Linked DNA regions of Selenomonas sputigena. The protein of the gene in region 2 binds, or shares a complex with, the protein of the main gene of each other region. Links are inferred from orthologs where the notes say so. Each region holds a gene or a part of one and is shown on either strand. Other genes may lie near its edges. The genes, in order: rny and OL236_RS06050.

Region 1 (7,442 bases), 690 kb from region 2 along the record:
CGGCCGATACTTTTCGCCGTGCCAACAAGTCGCTCCTGAAACGCGACGATCTCACCTTTCATGCGCTGCCCTCGACGAGCGCAGCCAACGCGCGCTGGCGCTTCGACGATCTCGTAAAAGCATGGAAAAAGGCGCTCCCCCTCGAAGAGTAAGGGGAGCGCCTTTCTTCTCGATGAGCAGGCGGCGCACAACGTCCACAAAGCGAACGTTGCGCGTACAGATTACGCTTCGATATAAAGCGCCTGCACCATGATGTCGACCTCGCGCACGAAAAGTCCCGTCATGTATTCGACCTTCGTTCTCACACGCTGCTGCGTCTCCTTGATGAGTGTCGGAATATGGCTGCCGTAGGTCAGCACGACGGAACAGGAAATCTCAAGGCCGCGATCCTCGTCGCCTTTCCAGACGTGGCGCACGCGCACAGAACCGACCTCCGAGATGTATTCCTTCTCATGCACGATGCGCACGACCATCTCGCGAATTGCCAGATCGTCGATGATGAGCTTGCCATAATAGCTGAACACCGGGCGCACGATGGACTTCTCGCCGAGTTTGCGGCGACGCGTGCGGTTGCGGCGGAAAAAGGACTGGATGGGATCGATGAGGAAGCCCGAAGCATGAGGCTTCAGCTCGATCGTCGGAACGGGTATGATGTGCTTGCCCTGCTTCAGTCGGCTGTCCCGCGCTTTTTGCATCTCACGCTGCGTCGCGATGTCTTCGATGTGGATGATCTGTTCGATCGTCGGCAGTTTCAGTATGCGCACGATCTTATAGACCATGTTCTCGGAAGTCCCAAGGATGAGGATGCGATGCGGCCTGCACTCGGCGATAGCAGAACGCACTTCTTCCGCATGTCCGGGCAGAACGAAAATGGCGCGGCGCACCGCCATGATTTTGCTCTTCTCCATCTTGGCGGAAGAACCGGCGACGATCTTGCCGTCCTTGATCAGGATGCCGTCATCAATGATGGCGTCCGCCTGATGCTGATGCGCCACGAGCAAGGCGCGGTGACTCTTGCCTGTGCCGCTCGGACCTACGAATGCTATGACGTCCATATCTTTCTCTCCTGCTTCTTTAAGAAACTAAAGCGAGGGAATTTTCCTGCGAAATCCTTGCAAAAAGGACAGTCGGTCTCTCTAAAGATTCATTCTCGGCTTATACAGCTTCTCCGCGAATGAATCCTCCACCGTGAAGATGCCAAGTTCCTGCGGATAGCGCGAAGCAAAGCCGTGGAAGTCCGAGCCGCCCGTCACGAGCAGATGGCGGCGCTCCGCCATACCGAGATAGCGCTGCGTATCGACCGTATCGTGCTGCGGATAAAATGCCTCAATGCCCTCGATGCCGAGGTCGAGCACATGCTCGACGAGCGCGTCGTCACCGACAAGCTTCGGATGAGCGAGGACGGGCGTACCGCCCGCATTCTTGATCAGCGCGACGATTTCTTCCGGCTCTAGGCGATAGTGTGAAACATAAGCGGGACGGCCTTTGGAAAGCACAGCATCGAACGCCTCGCGTACGCTGGAAAAACAGCCTTTGAGCACGAGAGCCCGTCCGATGTGCGAGCGGCTGATGGATTTGCTCGTGCCTGCTACCTTCAGCACATCCGTTTCCGTAATGCCGTAGCCAAGCTCCTGCAGCTTCTCCACCATCTCAGCGAAGCGACTCCAACGCGCCTCTCCCACATCGTTCAGGCGGTCGAGGAGATCGCGGCGATAGATGTCGACATTGTAGCCGAGGATATGGATTTCCCGCTTTTCATGATGGGCGCTGAACTCAATGCCCGGTATGATGCCGATGCCCTTCGCAGGCAAAAGCCCTTCCTCATAAAGATGCGTGACGCCGTCCACGGTATCATGATCCGTGATTGCGATGTAGCGAAGCCCCGCTTCCTTCGCCGCCGCCACAAGCTCCTCGGGCGTCATCTTTCCGTCGGAATATGACGTATGCGTATGCAGATCGCTGGACACTGGAACCTCACTCCCTTGCTGAACCCATGCAAAGCCCTCAACGCGGCTCTACGATGAGTTTGATCGCCGTGCGCTCCTCGCCGTCGATCTCGATATCGGCGAAAGCAGGAACGCAGACAAGATCGATGCCGTGCGGCGCGACAAAGCCGCGCGCAATGGCGATTGCCTTGACGGCCTGATTCAGGGCGCCTGCGCCGACCGCCTGCATCTCGGCCGCGCCTGATTCCCGAATGACTCCGGCCAAAGCCCCCGCGACAGCGTTCGGATTCGACCTCGCTGAAACCTTCAAGACTTCCATGATCGCCTTCCCTCCCAAAAATCCCTGCAGCGTCTTTCTGCCGATTCAGATTTTTCATTCATTATCAGAAGAACCGTACACCTTATCTCTCCATGTATTCTATACAAAAAAGAAAAATCCTGCTGCCAAGGAAGCACGGATAAATTCAGCCGTCCATTTTCATTTTATCCGCGCTCTTCTAGCCCTTCTTCATGATGCGCTCGATGGAGAGCGTCCGATTCGTCGCATCGTCCACCTCGACGATCACGGCACTGTAGACGACAGGGCCTTCCGCCACCTCAAAGCGCACGGGGCGGCACGTCGTAAACTTCTCCAGCACGCGGTCGACGCGCACGCCGAGCACCGAGTCCCACGGCCCCGTCATGCCGAGATCCGTGATATAGGCGGTACCGCCCGGCAGAAGGCGCTCGTCCGCCGTCTGCACATGCGTATGTGTGCCGACGACGGCATTGACGCGTCCGTCGAGATACCAGCCCATCGCAGCCTTCTCCGAAGTCGCCTCCGCATGGAAATCGAGAAAGATGACGTCCGCCTCGTCACGAATCTCGCGCAGGATTCTCTCGATCTTTTGAAACGGACAATCCATATCGGGCATGAAGACGCGGCCGGACATATTGATGACGGCGATGTTCTTCGCGCGATGAGGATAGATGCAATAGCCTTTCCCCGGCGCTCCGTCTGGGTAATTGGCGGGTCGGATGAGAAAAGGCTCGTCGTCGATGAACTCCAAAACGTCCTTCTTGTCCCAGACATGATTGCCCGACGTCACGACGTCGGCGCCCCCATGGTAGAGCGCATCGAGCGACTTGCGCGTAAACCCCTTGCCCCCCGCAGAATTTTCCCCGTTGACGATGACGATGTCCACCGCCTTTTCCTTGCGGATTCCCGGTGTGAAGCGACTGAACGCCTCCCTGCCCGCTCTGCCGCAAACATCTCCAACCAGCATGACTCTCAAAACATAACCACCTCTCGTGCGCCCGAGGTCTTCCCCACGGGCACGAATCTTGTGGACACGTTCTCGTACTCACGCGCCTTCAACAAACGACAAGCGGCACTCCTGCCGCTTGCGTCATATTTTCTTTTTGCCGGACGGCTTACTTATTGAACACCATGACGCGGCCTTCCTCACGGATGCCGATCATGCGATCAGACATGCGGCTGCCCTTGAGGCTGCCGATGATGTGGTCGATCGCCTCCTCACGCAGAAAATTGTCCTCCTCGTAGCCGTCGCGCGTCTCATCGGAAACGAGTGCGTCGCCGAAGCGTTCGTACATGAGGTCTGCCAGAAGGGCGATCTCGCCGCGGGAAAGCGTGCGGACATCGCGCAGGACACGAAAGAACGCCGTATTCCCCTGTCCTTCGAGAGAAAAATCAATCTCCCCCGGAATCAACCCTTCAAGGTCGTGGTATGTGAGAATACTTTCCTCAAGAAACGCCGCCGTCTCCTCGAATTCCTGCCGAGGAGGAACCTTCGTCAGGGTGAAGGAGAAGTACAGAGCCTCCTTTTCCGGTTCATAGCTCACCATGCCGATCTCCGGATAACAGACGAGAATGGACACCAACAGATTGATCCCATCCTTGTTCGGCTTCTTCGCACTTGTCATGAATCTGCCCAAAGCAAACACCTCGTTTCCCTAATCACAGCCAGAATACTCGCGGTACGCCTTGCGCCGCTCTTTCTAAAAACCAAGGGTGCTGAGAAGCATCCTCCCAACACCCCTATTATACAACTATTTGGCGTAATCAACAACGCGCGTTTCGCGAATGATCGTCGCCTTGATCTGACCCGGATATTCAAGCTCCGACTCGATCTTCTTCACGATGTCGTGCGCGAGCGCTACCGATGCCGTATCGTCGACCTTCTCGGGCTTGACCATAACGCGCACTTCGCGCCCCGCCTGGATGGCGAAGCAACTGTCGACGCCATCGAACGACTCGGCGATCTCTTCGAGACGTGTCAGGCGCTTCAGATACGCTTCCAGACTCTCGCGGCGCGCGCCCGGCCTTGCCGCCGACACGGCGTCCGCCGCCGCGACAAGCACGGCTTCGACCGTCGTCGGCTCCACATCGCCGTGATGCGCACTAATGGCGTTGATCACGTCCTTGTGCTCGCGGTACTTCTTCGCAAGATCGGCGCCGATCGTCACATGCGATCCCTCGACCTCGTGATCAACCGCCTTGCCCACATCGTGCAGCAGGCCGCTGCGCTTTGCGAGCATCACATCAGCGCCGATCTCCGATGCCATGACGCCAGCGAGATGAGCGACCTCGATCGAGTGGTTGAGCACGTTCTGTCCGTAGCTCGTGCGATAGCGCAGACGTCCGAGGAGCTTCACAAGCTCGGGATGAAGCCCGTGTACGCCCGTTTCAAATGTCGCCTGCTCGCCCGCTTCCTTGATGCGTTGGTCAACCTCACGCTTTGCCTTCTCGACCATCTCCTCGATGCGCGCCGGATGGATGCGCCCATCCGTCACGAGCTTCTCCAGTGCGATGCGAGCCACTTCGCGGCGCACCGGGTCGAAACCCGAAAGGATGACAGCCTCGGGCGTATCGTCGATGATAAAGTCGATTCCTGTCAGCGTCTCAAGCGTGCGGATGTTGCGCCCCTCGCGTCCGATGATGCGACCTTTCATCTCATCGTTCGGCAGCGAGACCACGGAAACCGTCGTCTCCGCCACCTGATCGGCAGCACAGCGCTGGATGGCAAGTGAAACGATGTCGCGCGCACGCTTGTCCGCCTCATCCTTCGCCTGCTGCTCGTAATCCTTGATCATCAGAGCCTTCTCGTGCTTGAGCTCTTCTTCCGCCTCCGTCAGGAGCATCGTGCGCGCTTCCTCCGCCGTCAGGCTCGAAATGCGCTCCAGCTCTTCCTTCTGCTTGTCGCGAAGCTCATTGATGGACGCGCGCGTGCGGTCGATCTTCGCTTCCTTGCTCAAGAGGACTTCTTCCTTCTTCTCCAAGGAATCGAGCTTGCGGTCGAGATTCTCTTCCTTCTGCACGATGCGGCGTTCCTGCCGCTGCAGCTCACTGCGCCGATCCTTTGTATCGCGATCAAGCTCCTGGCGGAGCCGATGAATATCCTCCTTCGCCTCAAGCAAAGCCTCTTTCTTCTTGGACTCGCCCTTGGCCTCCGCCTCGGCAACGATCCGCCTCGCCTCATCTTCGGCAGAGCCGATCTGCGCCTCCGCAGCTCTCTTGCGCAGCAGATAACCGCCGCCCACGCCGGCGATCAACGAGAGAATGACCGCCAAAACTATCTCAATGATAACTAACACCTCCTAAGTCGTTCAGGATTCGCCAAGACTCTTCTTCGACTCTTCCTTCTATGATATGTTTTTCGTATGTGGCTAAAAACTATACTTTCCTATTGTATGCTGTTTCCCATGTCCTGTCAAGAATTATCCTCCAAGGCCCCCCTAAAGCCCTAGGGAGCGACGATAAAAAATTCCCCGTCCCATCTCTTCGTGCAGGAAATTTTCCCATTCTCTATAAATATATAAATAGAAAAGGAGGCTTCCCCATGCATCTGGCAAACTACCGCACATCCATCATCCTGGGCATCACCTTTACGCTCCTGCTCTCTGCCTTCTGGTTCTTCCCCGATCTCGCATTCATCATTTTCCTCTCGCTCCTCCTGCAGCTCCTCCTGCAGCCGCCCGTCGATTTTCTGCAGCGCAAGAGGGTGCCGCGCACACTTGCGGCCGGCCTTGTCGTCATTGCCTTCATCGCACTTCTCACAGGAATGATCGTCCTGCTCTCGCTCTCCTTCGTTCCTACCTTCCGCAACTTTGTCACCGACTTGCCAACCATCACCCTGAGCCTGCAGAACATTCCTTTCGTGCCAGATTCCGAGTTCCTGCGCAGCGAACTCAGCGACGCTCTCGCCAACCTGCGCAGTCTGAGCACGGATCTGCTGAAATCCTCTCTGTCCTTCCTCTTAGAAATCTTCGGCAAGTTCATGGCGTTCGTCATCATCATCTTCGTGACCTTCTATCTTCTTAAGGACGGCAAGAGCATAAAAATCTGGCTTGCAGGACTCTTCCCGCAAGCCTCAAGAAGACGCGTACTGAACCTCTTTAATGACATCCTTCGCGCATTGCGCGTCTATATCTTCAGCCAGATTGTCATGTGTGCCATCACGGGCACGGTCGTCTTCCTCTACTTCGAGTTCGCCGGCCTTCCCTACGCCTCTGTCTTCGCGTTCCTCTCTGGGGCGGGCGAGTTCATCCCCGTACTCGGCCCGACTGCCGCCTCGGCGTTCGGCGTCTTCTTGACCGCTACCGAGTCGAGCGCCCTCGTGCTGCAGACCGTCCTATTTTACATCGTGCTCACGCAGATCAACCACAATTTTGTCTACCCTCTTCTCATTGGCAAATCCCTAAATCTCCACCCGGTCGCCATCATCCTAGGCGTCATCTTCGGCGGTGAGATCCTCGGACCCGCCGGCATGTTCCTCGCCGTCCCCTTCATCGTCATCGTAAAGCTCGTAATCGCCGACATCTATCGCGATCAGCAGGAATTGGGAAAGCAGCGTGAGGGAGATATATGAGACTTCTAGATAACTTGAGAGGAGCTATACGGATAACTCCTTTCATAAAGAGCCTCCGGCGCTATATCGATCTCACCATTCTGCCAAACAAGGATACCGTCTTCCACTTTCGCGCTCCGAAACACTGCATTATCAGCCAAAGGGGCATAGACAGGGTATTGCAAAAGTTCAGCCGCATCGAAAACGCGTACCTCCCCAGTGGAAAACGTCACGAGCATATAAAGATTCTGCAGTATTCGGAAATCCCTGACATAGATTCCTTCCTTCATTTCTCCAGCATAAACAATTCCATTGATAATATACACAAGGCACCCCTCCTATCGCAAAGGTTCGATCTTGTCAAAATGTAAGCCGCGAACAGCTTTGTTCCACGCAGCATACAATTCGTCTTCATGAATACACAGCCATGCCGTAAGAATCTTCAACTGCTTTGCAGGCAATGAACCTGCAAGCATTTCACCGTCGATTCCGACCGACGCCTTGAAATCGCCATAAATCACATGAACGTGAGGTTTATGATGTTGGTCATTGTCAAGAAACAACATTTTAATAACCATGCCCATAAAGCGACTAATTTCCGGCATCCCAATCCGCTCCCTTAACCTTGTTCATTTGTTCACTTCCTCCA
Region 2 (7,434 bases):
CGGTGCAGGGCGCGAGCGACGCGGCGGTCGCCGCGCGCGAGCACGCCCTGCACATAGGCGCTCTTGGGCGATTCGGCGATGATGCGGATGCTCCTGTAGGGCGCCAGCCCCTTGCGGATCGTCTTCATCGCCTCCTTGACCCATTTCTCGTCCGCCATCGGCAGCCACTGGAAGGGCGTGAACGGCTTGGGGATGAACGGATTGATGCTCAAGGTGATCTGCGCATGCTCCTTCTTCGCCCGGATGTGCTCATGCAGGCGCACGGTCATATCGACGATGGCCTTGATGTCCTCTTCCTCCTCGTAGGGCAGACCGATCATCAAGTAGAGACGGAATTGGCGGATGCCCGCCTGCAGAGCAAGATCGACCGTATGGCGCAGATGCTCCTCCTCGATGCCCTTGTTGATGATCTTCCTCATGCGCACGCTGCCCGCCTCGGGGGCGAGTGTGATCGTGCGCAGCCCGCTCCTCGAAAGGGACGCGACAAGCTCCTCGGTCACGGAATCGGCGCGGAAGGAGGCGACGGACATGCCGAGATTTTCTGCCAGAATGTCGCGGCACAAAGCGTCGATCTCGGGATAGTCCGAGATGGCGGCTCCCATGAGTCCGATGCGCTTTTCGTACTTCTTCGCCTCTTGGACTTCCTTTTCCAAGACCTTCAGCGAGCGGTTGCGCGGCTGTCGAAAGCAGTAGCCCGCCATGCAGAAGCGACAGTGCCTGCCGCAGCCGCGCGCCGTCTCGATGAGGTAAAGGTTGAATTCCGTATCGTCGGTGACGACGACGGTGTGCGCGGGAAAATCATCGAGATCGCGCACCCATTGGCGCGTGACGCGCGAAGGAGCGCCCGCCGCAGGGCGAATGGCGCACAGGCGGCCCGACTCATCGTAGTCGTGCGCGTAGAGCGAGGGCACGTAGACGCCCTCGACCTTCGAGAGGGCGCGCAGAAGCTCGGCACGCGAAAGACCCTGCCGCACGGCGGCGTCGTATGCGTCCATCAGAGCCGGCATGACGACCTCGCCCTCGCCGATGACGAAGGCGTCGACGAAGAGGCTCAACGGCTCGGGGTTGAACGTGGCGCAAGGGCCGCCCGCGAGGACGATGGCGTCCTGCTCGCCGCGCTCCGCCGCCAGAAGTCTGACCTTGCCGAGCTGCAGGATGCGCAGCAGGTTGAAGTAGTCCATCTCGAAGGAGACGGCAAAGCCGATCAAAGAGAAGCGATGGAGCGGCTGCTGGTTCTCCAGGCTCAGAAGCGGCGTGCCCGTACGCTCATGCTCGCGCTGTTCCTCGTCGCTCGGCAGGAAGAAGCGCTCGCACGCCGTGTCGCCGCGTCGGTTCAAGAGGTCGTAGATGATGTGCAGACCGAGGTTCGACATGCCGACGAAGTAGGAATTCGGGTATACGAGCGCGAAGGCGCGCCGCGTGCCCGTCGGAAACGAAAAATAGCCTTGCTCGCGTTCCAACTGCTCGCGCAGACGCCGCTTGATCTTCCAGCTCAAGACGGGTTCTTCTCCCTGAGCAGCGCTTCCAACTCCTCGCGGAAGCCGCTGATGTCGGCAAACTTGCGGTAGACCGAGGCGAAGCGGATGTAGGCGACCTCGTCGAAGTTCTTGAGCTTCTCCATCACGAGTTCGCCGATGTCGCGCGTGTAGACCTCGCGATCCATCGTGTTGCGAAGCTCCTTTTCGATCTCATCCGCCAGGGCGACGATGCGCTCCGTCGGAATGTCGCGCTTGTCGCACGAGCGTATGAGGCCGTTCAGCAGCTTGTTGCGGTCGAAGACGACACGCCTGCCGTCATTTTTAATAACCATCAGCGGAATCTTCTCCACTGTCTCGTATGTCGTAAAGCGCTTGCCGCACGACGTGCACTCCCTGCGGCGGCGAATGGTATTGCCGTCGTCAGCTGCACGCGAGTCGACGACGCGGCTGTCCTCCTCCTTGCAAAATGGGCAACGCATCTATATCCCCTTCTCTTTTCTTCGTTTTCTTCTCGTTTTTTCTACCGTCTCGCGCCGCTTCGGACGCAGCAGACACTTCTTCCCGTAGCCAATGAGGTCGCTCCTGCCCGCCAGATGCAGCGCTTTGCGCACGATGGCGTCGTTCTCGGGCAGCCAATATTGCAGAAGCGCGCGCTGCATCCTCTTCTCCTCCGCCTTTTTCGCCGTATAGACCTTCTCGCCTGTCAGAGGATTGATTCCCGTGTGGTACATGCAGGTCGAAAGCGTGCCGGGCGTCGGGATGAAGTCCTGCACCTGCTCGGGATGGTAGCCGCGCTCATGGATGAACTCCGCAAGCTCGACGGCATCTTCGAGGTGCGCGCCCGGGTGGCTTGACATGAAGTACGGCACGAGGTACTGCTTCTTGCCGAGCTTTCGGTTCATTTCCTCGAACGCCTTGACGAAGCGCAGGTATACGGATTTTCCGGGCTTTCCCATGAGTCGCGTGACGCGCCTCGATACATGCTCGGGCGCGATGCGCAGCTGTCCGCTGATATGATGACGGCACAGCACTTCCAGAAAATCATCGTGCGCCTGCTGCAGGTAGTCGAAGCGAATGCCCGAGCGGATGAAGACCTTCTTCACGCCCGGCAGCGTGCGAAGGCTCTCTAGGATAGCCAAGTATTCTCTGTGATCGGCTCGCAGGTTCTCGCACAAGGGCGAAAGACACGCCTTGCCGCGGCACGTCCCGCGCACGAGCTGGGCTCTGCACGACGGCTCATAGAAGTTCGCCGTCGGCCCGCCGACATCGTGAATATAGCCCTTGAAATCGGGCAGGGCGATGAGCCGCTCCGCCTCGCGCAGCAGGGACTCCTTGCTCCTATGCTGGATGATGCGCCCCTGATGCGACACGATGGCGCAGAAATGACAGCCGCCGAAGCAGCCCCTCTGGCTGACGAGGCTGAACTTGACCTCGGCGATGGCGGGCACGCCGCCCGCCTTGTCGTATACGGGATGCCACGTATAGCGATACGGCAGTTCGTAGATCTCGTCCATCTCTTCCGTCGTCAAGGGCAGCGCCGGAGGATTCTGCACGACGCAGATCTCTTCGTTCTGCTGGATGAGCCTGCGCCCGCGCAGGGGGTCCTGCTCCAGATATTCGACGCGGAAGGCGTCGGCAAACTGCGCCTTGTCCTTCGCGACCTTCTCATAGGGCGGCAGTTCCACATAGTCCCATACATAGTCGCGGTTCGGTACGCGGTAGCAGGTACCGCGCACATCCTGCACGTTCTCGATCGCGACGCCCGCATGAAGTTCGGCGGCGATCTCGACGATCTGCTTCTCTCCCATGCCGTAGATCAAGAGGTCTGCGCCGCTCTCTAAGAGGATGGACGGGCGCACCTCATCGCGCCAATAGTCGTAATGCGCCATGCGGCGCAGGCTCGCCTCGATGCCGCCGATGATGACGGGAATCTCACCCCAAGCCTCACGCAACCGCTTCACATAGACGCTGACAGCGCGCTCAGGCCTGCAATTCATGCGTCCGCCAGGTGAATAGGCGTCCTGCCGGCGCAGTTTCTTCGCCGCCGTGAAGCGTGCGAGAACGGAATCGAGATTGCCGCTCGATACAAGAAAGGCAAGCCGAGGCTTGCCTAAACGTCGAAAATCTTTTGCACTGTGCCAATCGGGCTGGGCGATGATGCCGACGCGATAGCCGTGCGCTTCGAGCACGCGGCAGATGATCGCAGTGCCGAAGCCCGGATGGTCGACATAGGCGTCGCCCGAAACGAAGATGAAATCAAGCTCGTCCCAGCCTCTTGCCTCCATGTCCGTCCGGCTCATCGGCAAAAAATCCTTCACGCTTCCAACCATCGATCACTTCGCCGTATTCTCTTTGGTAAAGGTCTTCTCCACCACTTCACCCTTCTGCCCGATCGCGCCCATGTCCTTGCCATTCAGAGAATAGTTGAGCGCTCCGGCATTGCCCGCCGTGATGCGCACCTTGTCCTTGCCCTTGAGCGTCAAGACCTTGCCCTTTTCAGCCGTCCCCTCGAACTCCGTCTTGCCGTCAACGACAACTTCCGTCCAGCAGCGATCGGTGAAACTGAGCTTCACCTCTACACCGTCAGCCGCCGCCTTCGGCGCGGCCTCCGTCTGCTTCTGTCCCGGCTTCTGCCCCTGCTGCGTCTGCGTCTTTGCACGCGGCGCGGGAGCGCTCGGCTCTTCGTCCCCGCCGAAGGCGATGAGCGCCGCGAAGGCAACGACGAAGACGGCCACCGCCACCATCAGAGCATTGCGAACGCCATGGGAGCTCTTCTCCATCGGATAACTTTCAAGCGAGGTGATCTTCGGCCCTCGGTATTCTTCCCTGTTCTTTTCTGACGACTGCTCCTGCCTCGCTTCTTCCGCAGAAGAAGACCCCGCCACTTGCATCTCTTCCTGCGGATGCATCTCTTCATTGAAAGCGTTTACAATCTCGTTGGCATTAAGCTTCAAATAGTTTGCATAATTGCGGACAAAGCCCTTCGCATAGACCTCGCCGGGCAATGTCTTGTATTCGCCTTTCTCGATTGCATCTATATATAAAGCGCGTATGCTCGTAGCCTTTTCAATATCCTTGATCGATAAATTCTGCCTCTCGCGTTCCCTGCGCAGAAGATCGCCTATCATCGAAATTCATCCTTTCCGAAAGCTTCCCAATAAAACTTCCCATTCCATTATACCGTCATAGAAGAGAAAAGACAATAAGCGCGAAAAGCACGCGGTGCAAGAATAGGAATTGAGTCTCAATAAAAGACTCGCGCCGCAGCAAGCAGCGCGAGCCTTCGATTCCTATAGTCAGAGAAGAACCTTGTGCGAGAGGTTCACACGTCCCTGCTTGTCGATCTCGACGACCTTGACTTCAAGCTCATCGCCTTCATGCACGACGTCCTCGACCTGAGCGACACGATGGCGTGCAAGCTGGGAGATGTGGCAAAGCCCCTCCTTGCCCGGCAGGATCTCAACGAAGGCGCCGAAGTTCATGATGCGCGTGACCTTGCCCTTGTAAACAGCGCCGACCTCCACATCGCGCACGATATCCTCGATGATCTGCTGCGCCTTCTTTGCGCCCTCGCCGTCCGCCGCCGCGATGAAGATCGTGCCGTCCTCCTGGATGTCGATCTGCGCACCCGTCTCGTCAATGATCTTCTTGATCGTCTTGCCGCCCGAGCCGATGACCTCGCGGATCTTGTCGACATGGATCTTCATGACCGTGACGCGCGGCGCATAGGGCGAGAGATCGGCCGCCGGCTTGTCGATGACGGCGAGCATCTTCTCTAAGATGAAGGCGCGGCCGCGCTTCGCCTGCGAGAGCGCCGAAAGGAGAATGTCGCGCGTGATGCCGGCAATCTTGATGTCCATCTGGATCGCCGTCACGCCCTTCTCCGTGCCCGCGACCTTGAAGTCCATATCGCCGAGCGCGTCCTCCATGCCCTGGATATCCGTCAGGATCGTATAGTGGTCACCGTCCTTGACGAGTCCCATGGCGACGCCCGACACGGGACGCTTGATCGGAACGCCCGCGTTCATCAGCGAGAGCGTGCTGCCGCAGACGCTTCCCATGGAGCTTGAGCCGTTCGACTCCAAGACCTCCGACACGAGGCGGATCGTATAGGGGAACTCATCGAGCGAGGGAATCATGGGCAGGAGCGCACGCTCCGCCAGAGCGCCGTGACCGATCTCGCGCCTGCCGGGACCGCGTGCAGGCCGTGCCTCGCCGACGCTGTAGCCGGGGAAGTTGTACTGATGAATGTAGTGCTTCGACTGCTCGGGACCGAGACCGTCGATGATCTGCTCGTCGCCGACGGAGCCGAGCGTCGTGATCGTGAGTACCTGCGTCTGTCCGCGCGTGAAAAGCCCCGAGCCGTGCGTGCGCGGCAAAAGGCCAACCTCGCAGCTCACGGGGCGCACCTCATCGAGCGCACGCCCGTCGGGACGGATCTTCTCGTGCGTGATCATGCGGCGCACGCTCTCCTTGACGATCTTGTGCGTGACGGCGGCGATCTCCTTGGCGTTCTCGGGATAGTCCGCAAGGAAATGCTCCAGAACCTCCGCGCCGATGGCGGCGATATGCTCGTCGCGGTCGAGCTTGTCGGGATTGCGCACAGCTTCGTCGAGACGCGAAGAAGCGTAGTCGCGAATCGCCCGATCGAGTTCTTCCGGCGCGAGGAAGAGCTTGACTTCGCGCTTCTCCTTGCCGCAGGCAGCGGCGATCTCCTGCTGGAACTCGACGATGCGCTGAATCTCCTTGTGCCCGAAGAGGATCGCTTCGAGGATGACTTCCTCGGGAAGCTCGTTCGCTCCCGCCTCGACCATCATGACGGCGTCGTGCGAGCCGGCAACCGTCAGATTCAAGTCGGAAACTGCACGCTGCGCCTCCGTCGGATTGATGACGAGTTCGCCGTCGACGCGGCCGACCTTGACGCCTGCGATCGGTCCGGCAAACGGGATGTCCGAGACGCAAAGAGCGCACGAAGCGCCGATCATGCCTGCGATCTCGGGAGCATTGTCCTGGTCGACGCAGAGCACCGTCGCGATGATCTGCACATCGTTGCGGAAACCCTCGGGAAACAGCGGGCGGATCGGGCGGTCGATGAGACGGCTGCAAAGAATCGCCGATTCGCTCGGGCGGCCTTCGCGCTTGATGAAGCCGCCCGGAATCTTGCCGGCAGCGTACATCTTTTCTTCGAAGTCAACCGTCAGCGGAAAGAAGTCGATGCCCTCGCGCGGCTCTGCCGACGCAGTCGCCGCGACGAGAACTGCCGTATCGCCGTAACGGACAAGAACGGAGCCGTTCGCCTGCTTCGCCATCTTTCCCTGCTCGATGATCAGCGGACGGCCTCCAACCTGCATTTCAAAACTCTGCATTTGAGTTCCTCCTAAATTTTCACTCTTTGATTCATGACCTTATTCGACAAAAAAACGCATTATCCTTGCCACATGCAAAAAAAGGCGGGGAAAAATCCCCGCCTCTCTCTTACTTCCTCAAGTTCAGTTTTGCGATAATCGCGCGATAGCGCTCGATGTCACTGTTGTAGAGGTAGCTCAGAAGCCTCCTGCGATGACCGACCATCTTCAAAAGACCGCGTCTCGAATGGTGATCCTTCTTGTGCTCTTTCAGATGCTCCGTGAGGTAGACGATACGCGCCGTCAAGAGCGCGATCTGCACCTCGGGCGAACCCGTGTCGCCTTCGTGTACGGCATTTTCCTCGATGATCTTCTGCTTTGCTTCCTGTGTCAGCATGAATAAGCCCTCCTAAGCGTCTTTCTTTTCTCCTGCAGCCACGGCGTCGTCGGAGAAATCGGCGTCGTAGCTGCGGAATTCCTTAAAACTTCTCTGGCATTATAGCACAGTTCCTTCGCCCTTGCAAGCCTTCGACATGCGCGTTCCGGCATATATCCGGCCTCAAAGACCGAGTTTCCTGCTGTAGTCTCCGAGGTAGCGCTCGAAGTTGACG

What was found.
Region 1: OL236_RS06050 (region 2) and rny share a complex: the UniProt entries of both Bacillus subtilis proteins name them as parts of the possible RNA degradosome complex. The link is inferred for Selenomonas sputigena from one-to-one orthologs.

Annotation. Positions count from the first base shown.
Region 1 is NZ_CP110383.1:557,272-564,713, reverse strand. Bases 3,269-6,232 are described here. They hold rny (ribonuclease Y), read right to left. Parts: upstream 5,541-6,232; coding sequence 3,996-5,540; downstream 3,269-3,995. Other genes in these bases: OL236_RS02650 (AI-2E family transporter), read left to right, coding at 5,786-6,232; OL236_RS02660 (hypothetical protein), read right to left, coding at 3,360-3,890. Also shown: OL236_RS02685 (DNA-deoxyinosine glycosylase), read left to right, coding at 1-152; OL236_RS02680 (Asp23/Gls24 family envelope stress response protein), read right to left, coding at 222-1,055; OL236_RS02675 (PHP domain-containing protein), read right to left, coding at 1,137-1,967; OL236_RS02670 (stage V sporulation protein S), read right to left, coding at 2,005-2,265; OL236_RS02665 (TIGR00282 family metallophosphoesterase), read right to left, coding at 2,444-3,220; more of OL236_RS02650, read left to right, coding at 6,233-6,814; OL236_RS02645 (DUF2442 domain-containing protein), read right to left, coding at 6,820-7,119; OL236_RS02640 (DUF4160 domain-containing protein), read right to left, coding at 7,132-7,398. UniProt on the Bacillus subtilis protein: Endoribonuclease that initiates mRNA decay. Initiates the decay of all SAM-dependent riboswitches, such as yitJ riboswitch. Involved in processing of the gapA operon mRNA, it cleaves between cggR and gapA.
Region 2 is NZ_CP110383.1:1,243,868-1,251,301, forward strand. The notes cover bases 4,310-7,265. They hold OL236_RS06050 (polyribonucleotide nucleotidyltransferase), read right to left. Parts: upstream 6,845-7,265; coding sequence 4,775-6,844; downstream 4,310-4,774. Other genes in these bases: OL236_RS06045 (helix-turn-helix domain-containing protein), read right to left, coding at 4,310-4,606; rpsO (30S ribosomal protein S15), read right to left, coding at 6,954-7,220. Also shown: OL236_RS06030 (TIGR03960 family B12-binding radical SAM protein), read right to left, coding at 1-1,496; transcriptional regulator NrdR, read right to left, coding at 1,493-1,957; OL236_RS06040 (YgiQ family radical SAM protein), read right to left, coding at 1,958-3,808; more of OL236_RS06045, read right to left, coding at 3,812-4,309; OL236_RS06060 (pyridoxamine kinase), read right to left, coding at 7,383-7,434. UniProt on the Bacillus subtilis protein: Involved in mRNA degradation. Catalyzes the phosphorolysis of single-stranded polyribonucleotides processively in the 3'- to 5'-direction. Necessary for competence development in Bacillus subtilis.